DNA from 3 places in the Lysinibacillus sp. FSL K6-4013 genome. Region 2 is predicted to be linked to each of the others. Evidence: a T-box and tRNA genes for the amino acid it is inferred to sense, from the RefSeq annotation. Region 2 holds a T-box; the other regions hold tRNA genes.

The links. A T-box is a leader RNA that pairs with one kind of tRNA and senses whether it is charged. The one in region 2 lies ahead of argS (arginine--tRNA ligase), so its partner is inferred to be a tRNA-Arg.
Region 1: it has a tRNA-Arg gene. The T-box ahead of argS (arginine--tRNA ligase) is inferred to sense a tRNA for this amino acid. The anticodon was not compared.
Region 3: it has a tRNA-Arg gene. The T-box ahead of argS (arginine--tRNA ligase) is inferred to sense a tRNA for this amino acid. The anticodon was not compared.

The regions. Positions count from the first base shown of each region.
Region 1 is NZ_CP152031.1:137,727-143,503, forward strand. Features, by position in the region: rRNA gene MHB39_RS00695 (23S ribosomal RNA) at 1-1,282, shown strand, start outside; rRNA gene rrf (5S ribosomal RNA) at 1,397-1,512, shown strand; tRNA gene MHB39_RS00705 (tRNA-Val) at 1,523-1,598, shown strand; tRNA gene MHB39_RS00710 (tRNA-Thr) at 1,602-1,677, shown strand; tRNA gene MHB39_RS00715 (tRNA-Lys) at 1,685-1,760, shown strand; tRNA gene MHB39_RS00720 (tRNA-Leu) at 1,778-1,862, shown strand; tRNA gene MHB39_RS00725 (tRNA-Gly) at 1,898-1,972, shown strand; tRNA gene MHB39_RS00730 (tRNA-Leu) at 1,978-2,066, shown strand; tRNA gene MHB39_RS00735 (tRNA-Arg) at 2,075-2,151, shown strand; tRNA gene MHB39_RS00740 (tRNA-Pro) at 2,161-2,237, shown strand; tRNA gene MHB39_RS00745 (tRNA-Ala) at 2,253-2,328, shown strand; rRNA gene MHB39_RS00750 (16S ribosomal RNA) at 2,471-4,023, shown strand; tRNA gene MHB39_RS00755 (tRNA-Ile) at 4,118-4,194, shown strand; tRNA gene MHB39_RS00760 (tRNA-Ala) at 4,207-4,282, shown strand; rRNA gene MHB39_RS00765 (23S ribosomal RNA) at 4,372-5,777, shown strand, end outside.
Region 2 is NZ_CP152031.1:2,320,582-2,326,358, forward strand. Features, by position in the region: gene MHB39_RS11480 (FAD-dependent oxidoreductase) at 1-1,553, shown strand, start outside; T-box leader at 1,634-1,853, shown strand; gene argS (arginine--tRNA ligase) at 1,898-3,571, shown strand; gene MHB39_RS11490 (MFS transporter) at 3,702-4,883, shown strand; gene MHB39_RS11495 (hypothetical protein) at 5,132-5,777, shown strand, end outside.
Region 3 is NZ_CP152031.1:4,141,959-4,147,735, reverse strand. Features, by position in the region: gene sigB (RNA polymerase sigma factor SigB) at 1-61, shown strand, start outside; gene MHB39_RS20540 (Tex family protein) at 197-2,368, shown strand; gene MHB39_RS20535 (SprT family protein) at 2,436-2,897, shown strand; tRNA gene MHB39_RS20530 (tRNA-Asn) at 2,988-3,064, shown strand; tRNA gene MHB39_RS20525 (tRNA-Glu) at 3,066-3,137, shown strand; tRNA gene MHB39_RS20520 (tRNA-Asp) at 3,168-3,243, shown strand; tRNA gene MHB39_RS20515 (tRNA-Gln) at 3,249-3,323, shown strand; tRNA gene MHB39_RS20510 (tRNA-Lys) at 3,339-3,411, shown strand; tRNA gene MHB39_RS20505 (tRNA-Leu) at 3,478-3,563, shown strand; tRNA gene MHB39_RS20500 (tRNA-Arg) at 3,582-3,658, shown strand; tRNA gene MHB39_RS20495 (tRNA-Gly) at 3,673-3,746, shown strand; rRNA gene MHB39_RS20490 (16S ribosomal RNA) at 3,943-5,495, shown strand; rRNA gene MHB39_RS20485 (23S ribosomal RNA) at 5,678-5,777, shown strand, end outside.

The DNA.
Region 1 (5,777 bases), 2.2 Mb from region 2:
GTACCGCAAACCGACACAGGTAGTCGAGGAGAGAATCCTAAGGTGTGCGAGAGAACTCTCGTTAAGGAACTCGGCAAAATGACCCCGTAACTTCGGGAGAAGGGGTGCTCTTGAGCGTGCAAGCGCATGAGAGCCGCAGTGAATAGGCCCAGGCGACTGTTTAGCAAAAACACAGGTCTCTGCAAAACCGTAAGGTGACGTATAGGGGCTGACGCCTGCCCGGTGCTGGAAGGTTAAGAGGAGTGGTTAGCGCAAGCGAAGCTGCGAATTGAAGCCCCAGTAAACGGCGGCCGTAACTATAACGGTCCTAAGGTAGCGAAATTCCTTGTCGGGTAAGTTCCGACCCGCACGAAAGGCGTAACGATCTGGGCACTGTCTCAACGAGAGACTCGGTGAAATTATAGTACCTGTGAAGATGCAGGTTACCCGCGACAGGACGGAAAGACCCCGTGGAGCTTTACTGTAGCCTGATATTGAATTTTGGTACAACTTGTACAGGATAGGTAGGAGCCAGAGATCTCGGAGCGCCAGCTTCGAAGGAGGCGTCGGTGGGATACTACCCTGGTTGTATTGAAATTCTAACCCATGCCCCTTAGCGGGGCAGGAGACAGTGTCAGGCGGACAGTTTGACTGGGGCGGTCGCCTCCTAAAAGGTAACGGAGGCGCCCAAAGGTTCCCTCAGAATGGTTGGAAATCATTCGTAGAGTGTAAAGGCACAAGGGAGCTTGACTGCGAGACCTACAAGTCGAGCAGGGTCGAAAGACGGGCTTAGTGATCCGGTGGTTCCGCATGGAAGGGCCATCGCTCAACGGATAAAAGCTACCCCGGGGATAACAGGCTTATCTCCCCCAAGAGTCCACATCGACGGGGAGGTTTGGCACCTCGATGTCGGCTCATCGCATCCTGGGGCTGTAGTCGGTCCCAAGGGTTGGGCTGTTCGCCCATTAAAGCGGTACGCGAGCTGGGTTCAGAACGTCGTGAGACAGTTCGGTCCCTATCCGTCGTGGGCGTAGGAAATTTGAGAGGAGCTGTCCTTAGTACGAGAGGACCGGGATGGACACACCGCTGGTGTACCAGTTGTCTTGCCAAAGGCATCGCTGGGTAGCTATGTGTGGACGGGATAAGTGCTGAAAGCATCTAAGCATGAAGCCCCCCTCAAGATGAGATTTCCCATTACGCAAGTAAGTAAGATCCCTCAAAGACGATGAGGTAGATAGGTTCGAGGTGGAAGTGTGGTGACACATGGAGCTGACGAATACTAATCGATCGAGGACTTAACCAAAACGTTTGAAGCATTCAATGCACCGTTTATCCAGTTTTGAAAGAACAAGAAAGTTTTAAAAAAAGCTTGTATTTATACTTAAATATGGTATAATAAATCTTGTCTTTTAAAAAGTCTAGTGATGATGGCAAAGAGGTCACACCCGTTCCCATACCGAACACGGAAGTTAAGCTCTTTAGCGCCGATGGTAGTTGGGGGCTTCCCCCTGTGAGAGTAGGACGTCGCTAGGCATAACACCCAGGAGGATTAGCTCAGCTGGGAGAGCATCTGCCTTACAAGCAGAGGGTCGGCGGTTCGAGCCCGTCATCCTCCACCATATGCCGGTTTAGCTCAGCAGGTAGAGCAACTGACTTGTAATCAGTAGGTCGTGGGTTCGATTCCTATAGCCGGCACCATTTTTTCGAGCCATTAGCTCAGTTGGTAGAGCATCTGACTTTTAATCAGAGGGTCGAAGGTTCGAGTCCTTCATGGCTCACCATTTAGAAATAATAATAAGCGGGTGTGGCGGAATTGGCAGACGCACTAGACTTAGGATCTAGCGCCGCAAGGCGTGGGGGTTCGACTCCCTTCACCCGCACCATTATTTTCATTGCCAGATAAAAAACTTATGCACATGCGGAAGTAGTTCAGTGGTAGAACACCACCTTGCCAAGGTGGGGGTCGCGAGTTCGAACCTCGTCTTCCGCTCCAAATGTGCCGGGGTGGCGGAACTGGCAGACGCACAGGACTTAAAATCCTGCGGTAGGTGACTACCGTACCGGTTCGATTCCGGTCCTCGGCACCATTTTAAATGCGCCCGTAGCTCAATTGGATAGAGCGTCTGACTACGGATCAGAAGGTTATGGGTTCGACTCCTGTCGGGCGCGCCATAAGAACAACGGGAAGTAGCTCAGCTTGGTAGAGCACTTGGTTTGGGACCAAGGGGTCGCAGGTTCGAATCCTGTCTTCCCGACCATTTCCTAAAAAATACGGGGCCTTAGCTCAGCTGGGAGAGCGCCTGCCTTGCACGCAGGAGGTCAGCGGTTCGATCCCGCTAGGCTCCACCAATTCAATTACATGAACCTTGAAAACTGAACAAGCAAAACGTAATCAATAAAGTTTTAAGTAGCTAGCTTTGCTAGTGAACAAAACATAATTTTGGACATCAAACATGATGCCAGCAAAACAATTTGAGCTAATCAAATTTCTTTTATGGAGAGTTTGATCCTGGCTCAGGACGAACGCTGGCGGCGTGCCTAATACATGCAAGTCGAGCGAACAGAAAAGGAGCTTGCTCCTTTGACGTTAGCGGCGGACGGGTGAGTAACACGTGGGCAACCTACCCTATAGTTTGGGATAACTCCGGGAAACCGGGGCTAATACCGAATAATCTCTTTTGCTTCATGGCAAGAGACTGAAAGACGGCATCTCGCTGTCGCTATAGGATGGGCCCGCGGCGCATTAGCTAGTTGGTGAGGTAACGGCTCACCAAGGCGACGATGCGTAGCCGACCTGAGAGGGTGATCGGCCACACTGGGACTGAGACACGGCCCAGACTCCTACGGGAGGCAGCAGTAGGGAATCTTCCACAATGGGCGAAAGCCTGATGGAGCAACGCCGCGTGAGTGAAGAAGGTTTTCGGATCGTAAAACTCTGTTGTAAGGGAAGAACAAGTACAGTAGTAACTGGCTGTACCTTGACGGTACCTTATTAGAAAGCCACGGCTAACTACGTGCCAGCAGCCGCGGTAATACGTAGGTGGCAAGCGTTGTCCGGAATTATTGGGCGTAAAGCGCGCGCAGGCGGTCCTTTAAGTCTGATGTGAAAGCCCACGGCTCAACCGTGGAGGGTCATTGGAAACTGGGGGACTTGAGTGCAGAAGAGGAAAGTGGAATTCCAAGTGTAGCGGTGAAATGCGTAGAGATTTGGAGGAACACCAGTGGCGAAGGCGACTTTCTGGTCTGTAACTGACGCTGAGGCGCGAAAGCGTGGGGAGCAAACAGGATTAGATACCCTGGTAGTCCACGCCGTAAACGATGAGTGCTAAGTGTTAGGGGGTTTCCGCCCCTTAGTGCTGCAGCTAACGCATTAAGCACTCCGCCTGGGGAGTACGGTCGCAAGACTGAAACTCAAAGGAATTGACGGGGGCCCGCACAAGCGGTGGAGCATGTGGTTTAATTCGAAGCAACGCGAAGAACCTTACCAGGTCTTGACATCCCGTTGACCACTGTAGAGATATAGTTTCCCCTTCGGGGGCAACGGTGACAGGTGGTGCATGGTTGTCGTCAGCTCGTGTCGTGAGATGTTGGGTTAAGTCCCGCAACGAGCGCAACCCTTGATCTTAGTTGCCATCATTTAGTTGGGCACTCTAAGGTGACTGCCGGTGACAAACCGGAGGAAGGTGGGGATGACGTCAAATCATCATGCCCCTTATGACCTGGGCTACACACGTGCTACAATGGACGATACAAACGGTTGCCAACTCGCGAGAGGGAGCTAATCCGATAAAGTCGTTCTCAGTTCGGATTGTAGGCTGCAACTCGCCTACATGAAGCCGGAATCGCTAGTAATCGCGGATCAGCATGCCGCGGTGAATACGTTCCCGGGCCTTGTACACACCGCCCGTCACACCACGAGAGTTTGTAACACCCGAAGTCGGTGAGGTAACCTTTTGGAGCCAGCCGCCGAAGGTGGGATAGATGATTGGGGTGAAGTCGTAACAAGGTAGCCGTATCGGAAGGTGCGGCTGGATCACCTCCTTTCTAAGGATATTTTCGGAATACAAACCATGGGTTTGTAAGATTACGTTTTGCGTTCAGTTTTGAAGGTTTATGAAATCTAATAAAACTTCCAAGAGGGCCTATAGCTCAGCTGGTTAGAGCGCACGCCTGATAAGCGTGAGGTCGATGGTTCGAGTCCATTTAGGCCCACCATATATACCTCTTGGGGCCTTAGCTCAGCTGGGAGAGCGCCTGCCTTGCACGCAGGAGGTCAGCGGTTCGATCCCGCTAGGCTCCACCAATTTTTGTTCTTTGAAAACTGGATAAAACGACATTGAAATTGTAACAAACACATTTATTTTTTAAGTTTTTTTATAGGCTTAATAACTTGGTTAAGTTATTAAGGGCGCACGGCGAATGCCTTGGCACTAGGAGCCGAAGAAGGACGGCACTAACACCGATATGCTTCGGGGAGCTGTAAGTGAGCTTTGATCCGGAGATTTCCGAATGGGGGAACCCACTACGTTTAATCGCGTAGTATCTTGACGTGAATACATAGCGTCTTGAAGGCAGACCCAGGGAACTGAAACATCTAAGTACCTGGAGGAAGAGAAAGAAAAATCGATTCCCTGAGTAGCGGCGAGCGAAACGGGAAGAGCCCAAACCAAGAGGCTTGCCTCTTGGGGTTGTAGGACACTCTATACGGAGTTACAAAAGAGCGAGTTAGATGAAGCGACTTGGAAAGGTCCGCCAGAGCAGGTAAAAGCCCTGTAGTCGAAAGTTCGTTCTCTCCTGAGTGGATCCTGAGTACGGCGGAACACGTGAAATTCCGTCGGAATCCGGGAGGACCATCTCCCAAGGCTAAATACTACCTAGTGACCGATAGTGAACCAGTACCGTGAGGGAAAGGTGAAAAGCACCCCGGAAGGGGAGTGAAAGAGATCCTGAAACCGTGTGCCTACAAGTAGTTAGAGCCCGTTAATGGGTGATAGCGTGCCTTTTGTAGAATGAACCGGCGAGTTACGATTACGTGCAAGGTTAAGCTTTAGAAGGCGGAGCCGCAGCGAAAGCGAGTCTGAATAGGGCGATGTAGTACGTGGTCGTAGACCCGAAACCAGGTGATCTACCCATGTCCAGGGTGAAGGTGAGGTAACACTTACTGGAGGCCCGAACCCACGCACGTTGAAAAGTGCGGGGATGAGGTGTGGGTAGCGGAGAAATTCCAATCGAACTTGGAGATAGCTGGTTCTCTCCGAAATAGCTTTAGGGCTAGCCTCGTGATGAGAATACTGGAGGTAGAGCACTGTTTGGACTAGGGGGCCATCCCGGTTTACCGAATTCAGACAAACTCCGAATGCCAGATATTTATACACGGGAGTCAGACTGCGAGTGATAAGATCCGTAGTCAAAAGGGAAACAGCCCAGACCACCAGCTAAGGTCCCAAAGTAATCGTTAAGTGGAAAAGGATGTGGCGTTGCACAGACAACCAGGATGTTGGCTTAGAAGCAGCCATCATTTAAAGAGTGCGTAATAGCTCACTGGTCGAGTGACGCTGCGCCGAAAATGTATCGGGGCTAAACGATTCACCGAAGCTGTGGATTGACATCTACGATGTCAGTGGTAGGAGAGCGTTCTAAGTGCGTTGAAGTCAGACCGGAAGGACTGGTGGAGCGCTTAGAAGTGAGAATGCCGGTATGAGTAGCGAAAGACGGGTGAGAATCCCGTCCACCGTATGACTAAGGTTTCCTGAGGAAGGCTCGTCCGCTCAGGGTTAGTCGGGACCTAAGCCGAGGCC
Region 2 (5,777 bases):
GTGAGGGAATATTTAAGGAATGGCATGAGCTTGTTAGAGGGAATGACGCTTTTGGCATTGTAGGTGCTAAGGCAGCCTTTAAAAAGCTGATCGATGAAGAGCCCAACTTAACTTTATCCGTGCAAACCGAGATCGTGAAAGCGAATGTTAAACAACAACAATTAACGTCCGTGGAATTAAAAAATAAGTACGGTACATATGTTGTGACGGGGAAATCTTTCATAGATGCTACACAGGATGCTGATTTTGCAGCCATGTCAGGCGTTCCATTCTTTGTGGGTGGAGAAGATATTGGCATAAAGGATAAGCGTATGGCTGTGACTTTAATGCTGCATCTAAAAAATGTCGATTGGGATGAAGTAAAAAAAGCGGCTAAGTCTGGTGTATTTGGCGGTGCTAATTTAAATCATACCGTTATGTGGGGCTTTACAAAGCTGCATGATGAATACAAGCCATTACAAGAGGGTACAAGATTACGAGGGTTAAACTTAGCTCGTGTAGATGATGAATATTTCATCAATGCCTTACAGATTTTTGGTATTGATGGCTTGAATGAATCCTCCAAACAAGCGGCTATTGCCACTGGGAAGAAAGAAACGTTACACATTCTAAAATATTTACAAACAAACTTCCAAGGATTTGAAAAAGCTGAAATTGTTAGCTATCCAGAAGAACTCTACGTCCGAGAAACAAGACATATTTGGGCAGAGTATCAATTACCAATGGCAGACCTTTGGAAAAATAGTGATCAGTGGGATAGCATTGGCATTGCCTCTTATCCAGTCGATGTGCAAGCGCAAACGCCTCATGATTACGGCTATGTGATCGCATCACCAAAGCAATATGCCATTCCATTCCGTTCATTAGTACCGAAGGACATTGATGGCTTACTGGTTGTCGGACGCTCTGCTGGTTACTCATCACTCGCAGCTGGTAGTGCACGTATTGTTCCAACAGGGATGGTGACAGGTGAAGCGGCAGGGACTGCGGCTGCTCTTGCACAGAAGCATGATGTAACCTTTAGAGACATGAGCAAGGATAAACAATTAATTGCTACATTACAAGAGCAATTGACTAAACAAGGTGCATATGTTGATTCATTTTCAATTGAGTACCCATATCAAGGAGAATGGTATGATGAAGCCATTCAAACGCTCATTAATTACGGCCTTGTAGTGGGCGGCTATGATAATGACCTAAAAGTAGATAGTAAGGCGACGAAAATAAAGTTTGCGAAAATGTTAAAAGAGAGTATGCTACGTGCCGGTGGAGAAAGTGCATTAGGAATGAAGGATCAGCTCGAAATTGTTATCAATAAAGTTTATAATCAAGGTGATGAACCCATTGAGCGAGATGAGCTAGCCCAATATTTGGCTGATGTCCTCATCGGTGAATCCAATGCGACTAGCTGGGATACGTTAGTTGAAAAAGGAATCGTCACTGAGCAAGTAGCCAAAAAAATCTCTCATAATAAGGAACTAAAATTAAAAGAGATGTATGCCATTATGGCTGATGTTATTCATTATGTAGAAAAAAAACGTTCCTCATTGTGAGGAGCGTTTTTTGCCGAATGGGCAACATAAAAAAGGTTGACGCTGCTAAGGAAGTCCTGTAATATATGTCAAAATCATAGAAAAATTCGATGAAAAAGAGAGTAATTGATGGGAAGACTGGCAAGCGAGTTAGGGATGGTGGGAGCCTAATGCAGGAACCATGAATGGAGTGCACTTTGGAGAAGATTCTCGAAATAGTAGTAGAGAATAGCGGGGCGTCACCTCGTTAACAATGGAAAGTGGTCATGTCACATGGCAACTAGAGTGGTACCACGGGATTATCATGCTCTCGTCTCTAATTATAGAGGCGAGGGCTTTTTTATTTGGACAGGAGGAGGAGCAAGATGAATAAACAAATCGCCGATAGTATAGCAGTCGTATTAAAGCAGCAAATAACAGGGGAGGAAATATTGTCACTATTAGAAAAACCAAAAAGCTTGGAGCTAGGGGACGTGGCCTTTCCATGCTTTACCCTAGCAAAAGTGTGGAAACAGTCTCCACAAAGTATTGCAGCACAAATAGCAAGTCAATTAAACCATGACAGTATCGAGCGTGTGCAAGCCGTTGGTGGCTATGTCAATATTTTTCTAGCTCAGCAACAGGTAACGCAACAGGTGTTGAGCAAGATTCTGCGCGATAAGCAACAATATGGTACTAGCTCAACAAAGATGGGAACTGTCGTCTTGGATTTTTCATCTCCTAATATTGCCAAGCCCTTCTCGATGGGACATTTACGTTCAACGGTCATCGGAAATGCCTTAGCAAATATAGCAGAGAAAAATGGCTATCAAGCCATTCGTATCAATCATTTAGGGGACTGGGGTACACAGTTTGGTAAGCTTATTGTTGCCTATCAGCTTTGGGGGGACAAACAGGCTATTTCAGCGTCACCGATTAAGGAGTTGCTAAAGATTTATGTGAAATTTCATGAAGAGGCAGAGCAAGATCCAACACTGAATGAACAGGCTCGTGCCGCCTTTAAAGCATTGGAGGATGGTGATGCAGAGGCACTAGCATTGTGGCAATGGTTCCGAGATGTGTCATTAGATGAGTTTCAAACAATCTATAAGCTGTTAGGAATTGATTTTGATGCCTTTACAGGTGAAGCCTTTTACAATGACAAAATGACACCCGTTGTGACAGCGCTAAAAGACAAAGGGCTACTCGTAGAATCAGACGGTGCGTATGTTGTGGAGATGGATGAGATGCCTCCATGTTTAATAACGAAAACGGATGGTGCCACGCTGTATGCGACGCGTGATTTAGCAGCCGCCCTGTATCGTCAACAGCACTATCAGCCCGAAAAGATGTTCTATGTCGTTGGTAATGAGCAGTCCCTCCACTTTAAACAACTTTTTCAGGTCATCGAAAAAATGGGCTATCCTTGGGCAAAGAATCTGCAACATGTCCCATTTGGCATGATGCTGAAGGATGGCAAAAAAATGTCGACTCGTAAAGGCAAAGTGGTGTTATTAGCAGATGTGCTAGCTGAGGCCATTGCGACGGCGAAGCGTAATATTGAGCAGAAAAATCCTCATCTTTCAAATAAAGAGCAAGTAGCACAGCAAGTGGGGGTTGCAGCGGTAATTTTTAATGATTTAAAATACCATCGTCTAAACGATATTGAATTTTCAATCGAGCAGATGATGAATTTTGAAGGCGAAACAGGTCCATATGTACAGTATACGTATGCACGTATTTGCTCTATTTTAGATAAAGCGAAAGCTCCGACTCAAGATATGATATTGAATTCTTTAGGAGAGCTGGCTTGGCCGATTATCTTATTATTAGAACAGTTTCCCAAAACGGTAGCTATGGTTTTTGATCAGGCTGATCCGTCTCAAATAGCGAAATATGCCTTACAATTGGCACGCTTATTCAATAAATATTATGCACAGCACAAAATAGTAGCAGATGATGAACAGCAAGCATCCCGTCTTGCACTATGTCAGAGTGTCGCCATTGTTTTAAAAGAGTCATTAGCCTTATTAGGTATTGAAGCACCTGAAAATATGTAATAAATAATAGCTATTTAAAGGCAAACTGTCCAATGATTGACCATCCTTCGAAAACATGATAAAAGGATAGAGGAATCCATGCAAGCTTTTCATAAATGAATGATGTGTAATAGTAGAGAGGATCGAACAAATGGCTAAAAAACAATGGACCATTTCACTCACCTTCGTGGTCATTAGTATATTTTTTGTAGCACTTAATATGAGACCAGCCGTCACGGGAATAGGACCTCTTTTTAACGTCCTCATGACATCCTTACATGTCTCGAATACAAGCATGAGCTTTCTCACAGCGATTCCCGTTTTTTGTATGGGATTATTTGCTCCATTGGCTGTCCCACTTCAGCGAAAAATGGGCACGAAATCAGCTATCACCCTTTTAATGGCTATCCTGGTCGTCGCGAATGGGCTACGCTTTTTCCAAGCAAGCTATCTCTTGCTCATCGTGACAAGCTTTGCGGCAGGCTTAGCGATTGCAATGATTGGTCCTATTTTAAATGCTTATATTAAGAAAAAGTTTCCAGAACGCTTTACGACAGTTGTCGGTATCTATTCATTCGGTATTGGCGTAGGGGCTACTTTAAGTGCAGCCTTAACCGTGACCTTTTATCAGGGTTTCAGTAATAGCTGGACAATCGCCCTTGGTATGTGGTCAATCCTTGCGATAGTTGCTCTCGCTATCTGGCTAGCGGCAATTCCATCCGAACACAACGAGCAGCTACACCAAGTAACTGCGTCAGAAGATGTCCGTAATCCGTGGACATCTAGACGTGCCTGGGTAATCTTACTGTACTTTGGTTTACAAACATCACTTTTTTTCTCAATCATGTCATGGCTTACACCGCTATTGCAGGATAAAGGCCTGTCATTAGAGGCAGCAAGTACCATGCTGACCATTATGTCGATTGTACAAATGATAGGGAATATGGCGGTACCAATGTTCATGGAAAAATGGCCCAGTCGAATGGCATGGCTACTAGTGTTAAGCTTTGTTGGCGTGATAGGATTTATGCTGCTGTGGCTGACATCAGGTATTTACCTATGGCTGGCTGTTTTATTAATTGGTATTGTGTTAAGTGGGCTGTTTCCAATCGGCCTATTGTTGCCTCTTGATGAAGCCAAAAATGATCAGGAGGCCACTAGTTGGTCATCTATGGTGCTGGCAGGTGGCTTTATGGTAAGTGCCATTATCCCCATTCTAATAGGCGTTTGCTATGACCTAACTGGCAACCATACATGGACGTATCTGATCTTTGTACTATTAATGCTCGGCATTCTAATAACGACAGGACTATTAAGGAAAAAATCATTGTAAGAGACATGTGTCAGGTTGCACATGTCTTTTTATGTGAAAATTATTTTGTGGGTATGATATCCTTCCATCCTCATAGCAAATTTCGTCTTTCCCCAATATTAATGGGTAGAAAGAAATGACTTTAGGGTAGTTGCTACATTTTTCTAATATTAATTAATTTATAATAATATTATGTAAACTTGAAACATTACTAGTCCTTGATTATGATAGAGAAGAGAGAATGTAGAAAAGAAAGTTTTGGTGAAGGTATGTATAAAAAAGTGCTCATTTTAGGAGCGACAGCTTTTCTTGTAGCAGGCTGCGACAGTCAAATAGGGACAGGATGGTTTCAAAATAAAAAGGCAGAGGTGGAAACAGAGGGAGCTGTGACGAAGCAACAGGAAAAAATTGTCCCAGAGGTCAAAGTGATTGGAGAGCATGGTGTTGGAGCAGGCATTATTATCAGACAACAGGATGATCAACTGTATATTTTAACGAATGGCGCACTAGTGGCATCCAAACCAACTGCCCTTGTTCAATTTGGTCAGGACAAGCTGGTAGCAGCAACTATTCATGTTATGTCAACCGCCTATAATATGGCCCTATTACGAGTAACCTATCAAGCGGATGTGCAAGTGCCCAAGCTATATGAAGGTGAACTCAATCAGCTAGCTGTTTATGTGAATGGCTTACCCTATACGATTCAAAAATACCAAGATAAAGTTGCGGCTTATTATATAGAAGCAGAACAATCGATACCTCTAGGAAGCCCTGTTATGGAGGCTGAAAATGGCGCCATTGTCGGTCTATATTTTAATCGACAACAGCAAGGAGAATCCCAGCCATACATATTGCCTATAAAGGAATTCCAAGCATCCATTGATGAATGGATTGAAGAGGGCATGACAGCCAGTG
Region 3 (5,777 bases), 1.8 Mb from region 2:
AAGGAAAGCAATAAAGAAATTACAAGAGGCTATTCTAGCAAGTGGCGGTGTTTCGCTCTAATCTTTCGGAGGTATTTAGTGAAGAATACCTTTAAAATGAATGAAAATAGTCTACTCATATTCGTCTGAGTAGACTATTTTTTTGCATTTTTAGTAAAGTGTAATGGTAAAATGAAAAGAAAAAGGTAGTGATGATGTGGAGCAAAAGCAAATGTTACAGCTCATTGCAAAAGATGTAGCAGTCAAACCAGGGCAAGTAGAAGCTGTTATCAAATTATTAGAAGAGGGAAATACGGTACCATTTATTGCGCGCTATCGAAAAGAGGTTACAGGATCACTTGATGAGGTGCAAATTAAGGCTGTAGAAGATCGTTATCACTACATACAGCAACTTGAACAACGAAAAGAAGAAGTTATACGATTAATCCAAGAGCAAGAAAAGCTTACACCAGTATTAGAACAGGCTATTCTTTCTGCAACAATCTTACAACGTGTTGAGGATTTATATAGACCTTATAAGCAAAAACGACGTACAAAGGCGACGATTGCAAAAGAGAAAGGTTTAGAGCCTCTTGCAGATCTCCTATTAGCATTTAGTAATGATGCATTAGAGCAATTAGCAATTGATTTTGTGGATAATGAACAAGTTGCTAATCTTGAAGAAGCCCTGATGGGAGCTCGAGATATATTAGCAGAACGTTTTGCGGACGATGCCTCTATCCGTGAAAAAATTCGTGCTTATTCATGGAAGGATGGCATCCTTGTTACGTCTGTGAAAAATTCTGAAATCGATGAAAAAAATGTTTTTGAAATGTATTACGAATATGAGGAGCCTGTTAATCGCATTGTGCCGCACCGTATTTTAGCGATAAATCGAGGGGAAAAAGAAGAGATATTAAAGGTTTCTATTCATGTACCGGTGGACCGAGTATTAATGATTATGTGGAAAGAATGGATTCCAGCAACTGGTTCCTCTCCTGCTATTGCAGAAGTGAAACTAGCAATCGAGGATTCGTACAAGCGCTTAATTCAGCCTTCAATTGAAAGGGAATTACGAAACGAGCTTACAGAAAAAGCTGAGGCACAGGCTATTCATATTTTCTCTGAAAATTTACGTAACTTATTACTACAGCCACCTATGAAAGGGAAATATGTTTTAGGGGTTGACCCAGCTTACCGTACAGGTTGTAAGCTAGCGGTTGTAGATGAAACTGGGAAAATGCTTGAGGTTACAGCTATTTACCCACATCCACCTAAACCAGATGTGGCAAAATCGAAAGCTACTGTAAAAGCAATTTTGGCAAAGTATCCAATAAGTATAATTGCCATTGGGAATGGTACAGCATCTCGAGAAACAGAACAATTTATCGCAGATGTATTAAACGAACTTACAACTGACATAGCTTATGTGATTGTCAATGAAGCGGGAGCATCTGTTTATTCAGCGTCTGATATTGCACGTGCAGAATTTCCTGATTTACAGGTTGAACAACGTAGTGCTGTCTCCATTGCACGCCGCTTACAGGATCCTTTATCAGAGTTAGTGAAAATTGAACCAAAAGCGGTGGGAGTAGGTCAATATCAGCATGATGTTTCTCAAAAAAAATTAAATGAATCGCTAACTTTTATAGTAGAAACAGCTGTTAACCAAGTTGGTGTTGATGTAAATACGGCTTCATCATCACTCTTACAATACGTTTCTGGTTTATCAAAAACTGTTGCAGAGAATATCGTGAAGACGCGAGAGGAAAATGGTCGATTTACTACACGTGCTCAATTAAAGAAGATTCCAAGGTTAGGTGCCAAAACGTATGAACAGGCTATTGGTTTCCTACGTGTCCCAGAAGCAAAAAATCCGTTTGATGCTACAGGTATTCATCCTGAGAGCTATGATCTTGCTGAGCAAATATTAGCAGAGGCTCAAATAGATAAAAAAGAGTTAGGGACACAGAAGGCAGAGGAAGCTATTGCAGCACTAAATATCCAAAAGTTAAGTGATGTGCTCGGAGTAGGAGTTGTGACAATTCAAGACATCGTGGATACTTTAATGAAACCTAGTCGCGACCCACGTGATGCATTCCCACAACCATTGCTTAAGACTGATGTATTGAAAATGGAAGATTTAAAAGTAGGTATGGAATTGCAGGGTACGGTAAGAAATGTAGTAGATTTCGGCGCATTTGTTGACATTGGCGTGAAGCAAGATGGACTTGTGCATATTTCTAAACTCCAAAACAAACGTATTAAGCATCCATTAGAAGTTGTAGCGCTTGGGGATATTGTAACTGTCTGGGTTGAACAAATAGATGTAACGAAAGGTCGTATCTCTTTAACGATGCTTCCACCTAAAAATCAAGCATTAGTTTGAGTACTAAATTTTCACCACACTGTCTATACTACGCAGTGTGGTATTCTTGTTGTTAGAGGTGATTACTATGGACAATCAAGAATTACAAGAGCTTGTTCGTCGCTTATCTTTGAAAAGCTTTCAGAGACCTTTTCTTCATCAAGCCTATTTTAATGCAAGATTACGTTCAACGGGAGGACGATATCTTTTACAATCTCATAATATTGAGATTAATCCTAAAGCCTATGAGTTATACGGTTTGGAAGAAGTTCAAGGTATTATTTTACACGAATTATGCCATTATCATCTACATATTGAAGGGAAAGGGTATCAGCATCGAGATAAAGATTTTAGAGAATTATTAAGGAAAGTAGATGCCCCACGATTTTGCTCAGTTCTACATTCCCCTAAAGCTACAGTTAAAAAACACCGACGACGCTATACATATACTTGTGTTAATTGCCACCAGTTATATGTACGGAAAATAAAAATGAATGTTGAAAAGTATTGTTGTAGTAAGTGTTTAGGGAAATTAAAATTAGTGGAATAAAAAAACTTTTAAAAATAGTTGACGTTTTGTTGTGTTGTCCCTATAATAGTAAAAGTCGACAAGATAACGACAACAACGAACATACATTATTCCGAAGTAGCTCAGTTGGTAGTAGCACCTGACTGTTAATCAGGTTGTCGCAGGTTCGAGTCCTGCCTTCGGAGCCATGGCCCCTTGGTCAAGTGGTTAAGACACCGCCCTTTCACGGCGGTAACACGGGTTCGAATCCCGTAGGGGTCATTTTTCATAATTTAATGTAAATAATATTTTGGTCCCGTGGTGTAGCGGTTAACATGCCTGCCTGTCACGCAGGAGATCGCCGGTTCGATCCCGGTCGGGACCGCCACTTATTGGGGTATAGCCAAGCGGTAAGGCAACGGATTTTGATTCCGTCATGCCTAGGTTCGAATCCTAGTACCCCAGCCATTCATTTCTTAATTCGAGCCATTAGCTCAGTTGGTAGAGCATCTGACTTTTAATCAGAGGGTCGAAGGTTCGAGTCCTTCATGGCTCATCTCTTTAAGAAAAAGAGTTGACTTTTTGAATTATCGTAGTATAATGAGAAAGTTACTAATCGAATGCGGTCGTGGCGGAATGGCAGACGCGCTAGGTTGAGGGCCTAGTGGGGGCAACCCCGTGGAGGTTCAAGTCCTCTCGGCCGCACCAAGTCAATCAATTTCATATGCGCCCGTAGCTCAATTGGATAGAGCGTCTGACTACGGATCAGAAGGTTGTGGGTTCGACTCCTGCCGGGCGCGCCAAATTTAAAATATATGCGGGTGTAGTTTAATGGTAAAACCTCAGCCTTCCAAGCTGATGTCGTGAGTTCGATTCTCATCACCCGCTCCAAAAAAGTGTTGACAACCGATTGGTTGCATGATACACTTAAGTAGTTGTCTGAAAAGACGACATATGAACCTTGAAAACTGAACAAGCAAAAACGTAATCAATAAAGTTTTAAGTAGCTAGCTTTGCTAGTAAACAAAACACAATTTTGGACATCAAACATGATGCCAGCAAAACAATTTGAGCTAATCAAATTTCTTTTATGGAGAGTTTGATCCTGGCTCAGGACGAACGCTGGCGGCGTGCCTAATACATGCAAGTCGAGCGAACAGAAAAGGAGCTTGCTCCTTTGACGTTAGCGGCGGACGGGTGAGTAACACGTGGGCAACCTACCCTATAGTTTGGGATAACTCCGGGAAACCGGGGCTAATACCGAATAATCTCTTTTGCTTCATGGTGAAAGACTGAAAGACGGCTTCTCGCTGTCGCTATAGGATGGGCCCGCGGCGCATTAGCTAGTTGGTGAGGTAACGGCTCACCAAGGCGACGATGCGTAGCCGACCTGAGAGGGTGATCGGCCACACTGGGACTGAGACACGGCCCAGACTCCTACGGGAGGCAGCAGTAGGGAATCTTCCACAATGGGCGAAAGCCTGATGGAGCAACGCCGCGTGAGTGAAGAAGGTTTTCGGATCGTAAAACTCTGTTGTAAGGGAAGAACAAGTACAGTAGTAACTGGCTGTACCTTGACGGTACCTTATTAGAAAGCCACGGCTAACTACGTGCCAGCAGCCGCGGTAATACGTAGGTGGCAAGCGTTGTCCGGAATTATTGGGCGTAAAGCGCGCGCAGGCGGTCCTTTAAGTCTGATGTGAAAGCCCACGGCTCAACCGTGGAGGGTCATTGGAAACTGGGGGACTTGAGTGCAGAAGAGGAAAGTGGAATTCCAAGTGTAGCGGTGAAATGCGTAGAGATTTGGAGGAACACCAGTGGCGAAGGCGACTTTCTGGTCTGTAACTGACGCTGAGGCGCGAAAGCGTGGGGAGCAAACAGGATTAGATACCCTGGTAGTCCACGCCGTAAACGATGAGTGCTAAGTGTTAGGGGGTTTCCGCCCCTTAGTGCTGCAGCTAACGCATTAAGCACTCCGCCTGGGGAGTACGGTCGCAAGACTGAAACTCAAAGGAATTGACGGGGGCCCGCACAAGCGGTGGAGCATGTGGTTTAATTCGAAGCAACGCGAAGAACCTTACCAGGTCTTGACATCCCGTTGACCACTGTAGAGATATAGTTTCCCCTTCGGGGGCAACGGTGACAGGTGGTGCATGGTTGTCGTCAGCTCGTGTCGTGAGATGTTGGGTTAAGTCCCGCAACGAGCGCAACCCTTGATCTTAGTTGCCATCATTTAGTTGGGCACTCTAAGGTGACTGCCGGTGACAAACCGGAGGAAGGTGGGGATGACGTCAAATCATCATGCCCCTTATGACCTGGGCTACACACGTGCTACAATGGACGATACAAACGGTTGCCAACTCGCGAGAGGGAGCTAATCCGATAAAGTCGTTCTCAGTTCGGATTGTAGGCTGCAACTCGCCTACATGAAGCCGGAATCGCTAGTAATCGCGGATCAGCATGCCGCGGTGAATACGTTCCCGGGCCTTGTACACACCGCCCGTCACACCACGAGAGTTTGTAACACCCGAAGTCGGTGAGGTAACCTTTTGGAGCCAGCCGCCGAAGGTGGGATAGATGATTGGGGTGAAGTCGTAACAAGGTAGCCGTATCGGAAGGTGCGGCTGGATCACCTCCTTTCTAAGGATTATTTCGGAATACAAACCTTGGGTTTGTAAGATTACGTTTTGCGTTCAGTTTTGAAGGTTCATTCTTTCTGAATGAAATACTTCAAAACTTGTTCTTTGAAAACTGGATAAAACGACATTGAAATTGTAACAAACACATTTATTTTTTAAGTTTTTTTATAGGCTTAATAACTTGGTTAAGTTATTAAGGGCGCACGGCGAATGCCTTGGCACTAGGAGCCGAAGAAGGACGGCACTAACACCGATATGCTTCGGGGAGCTGTAAGTGAGCTTT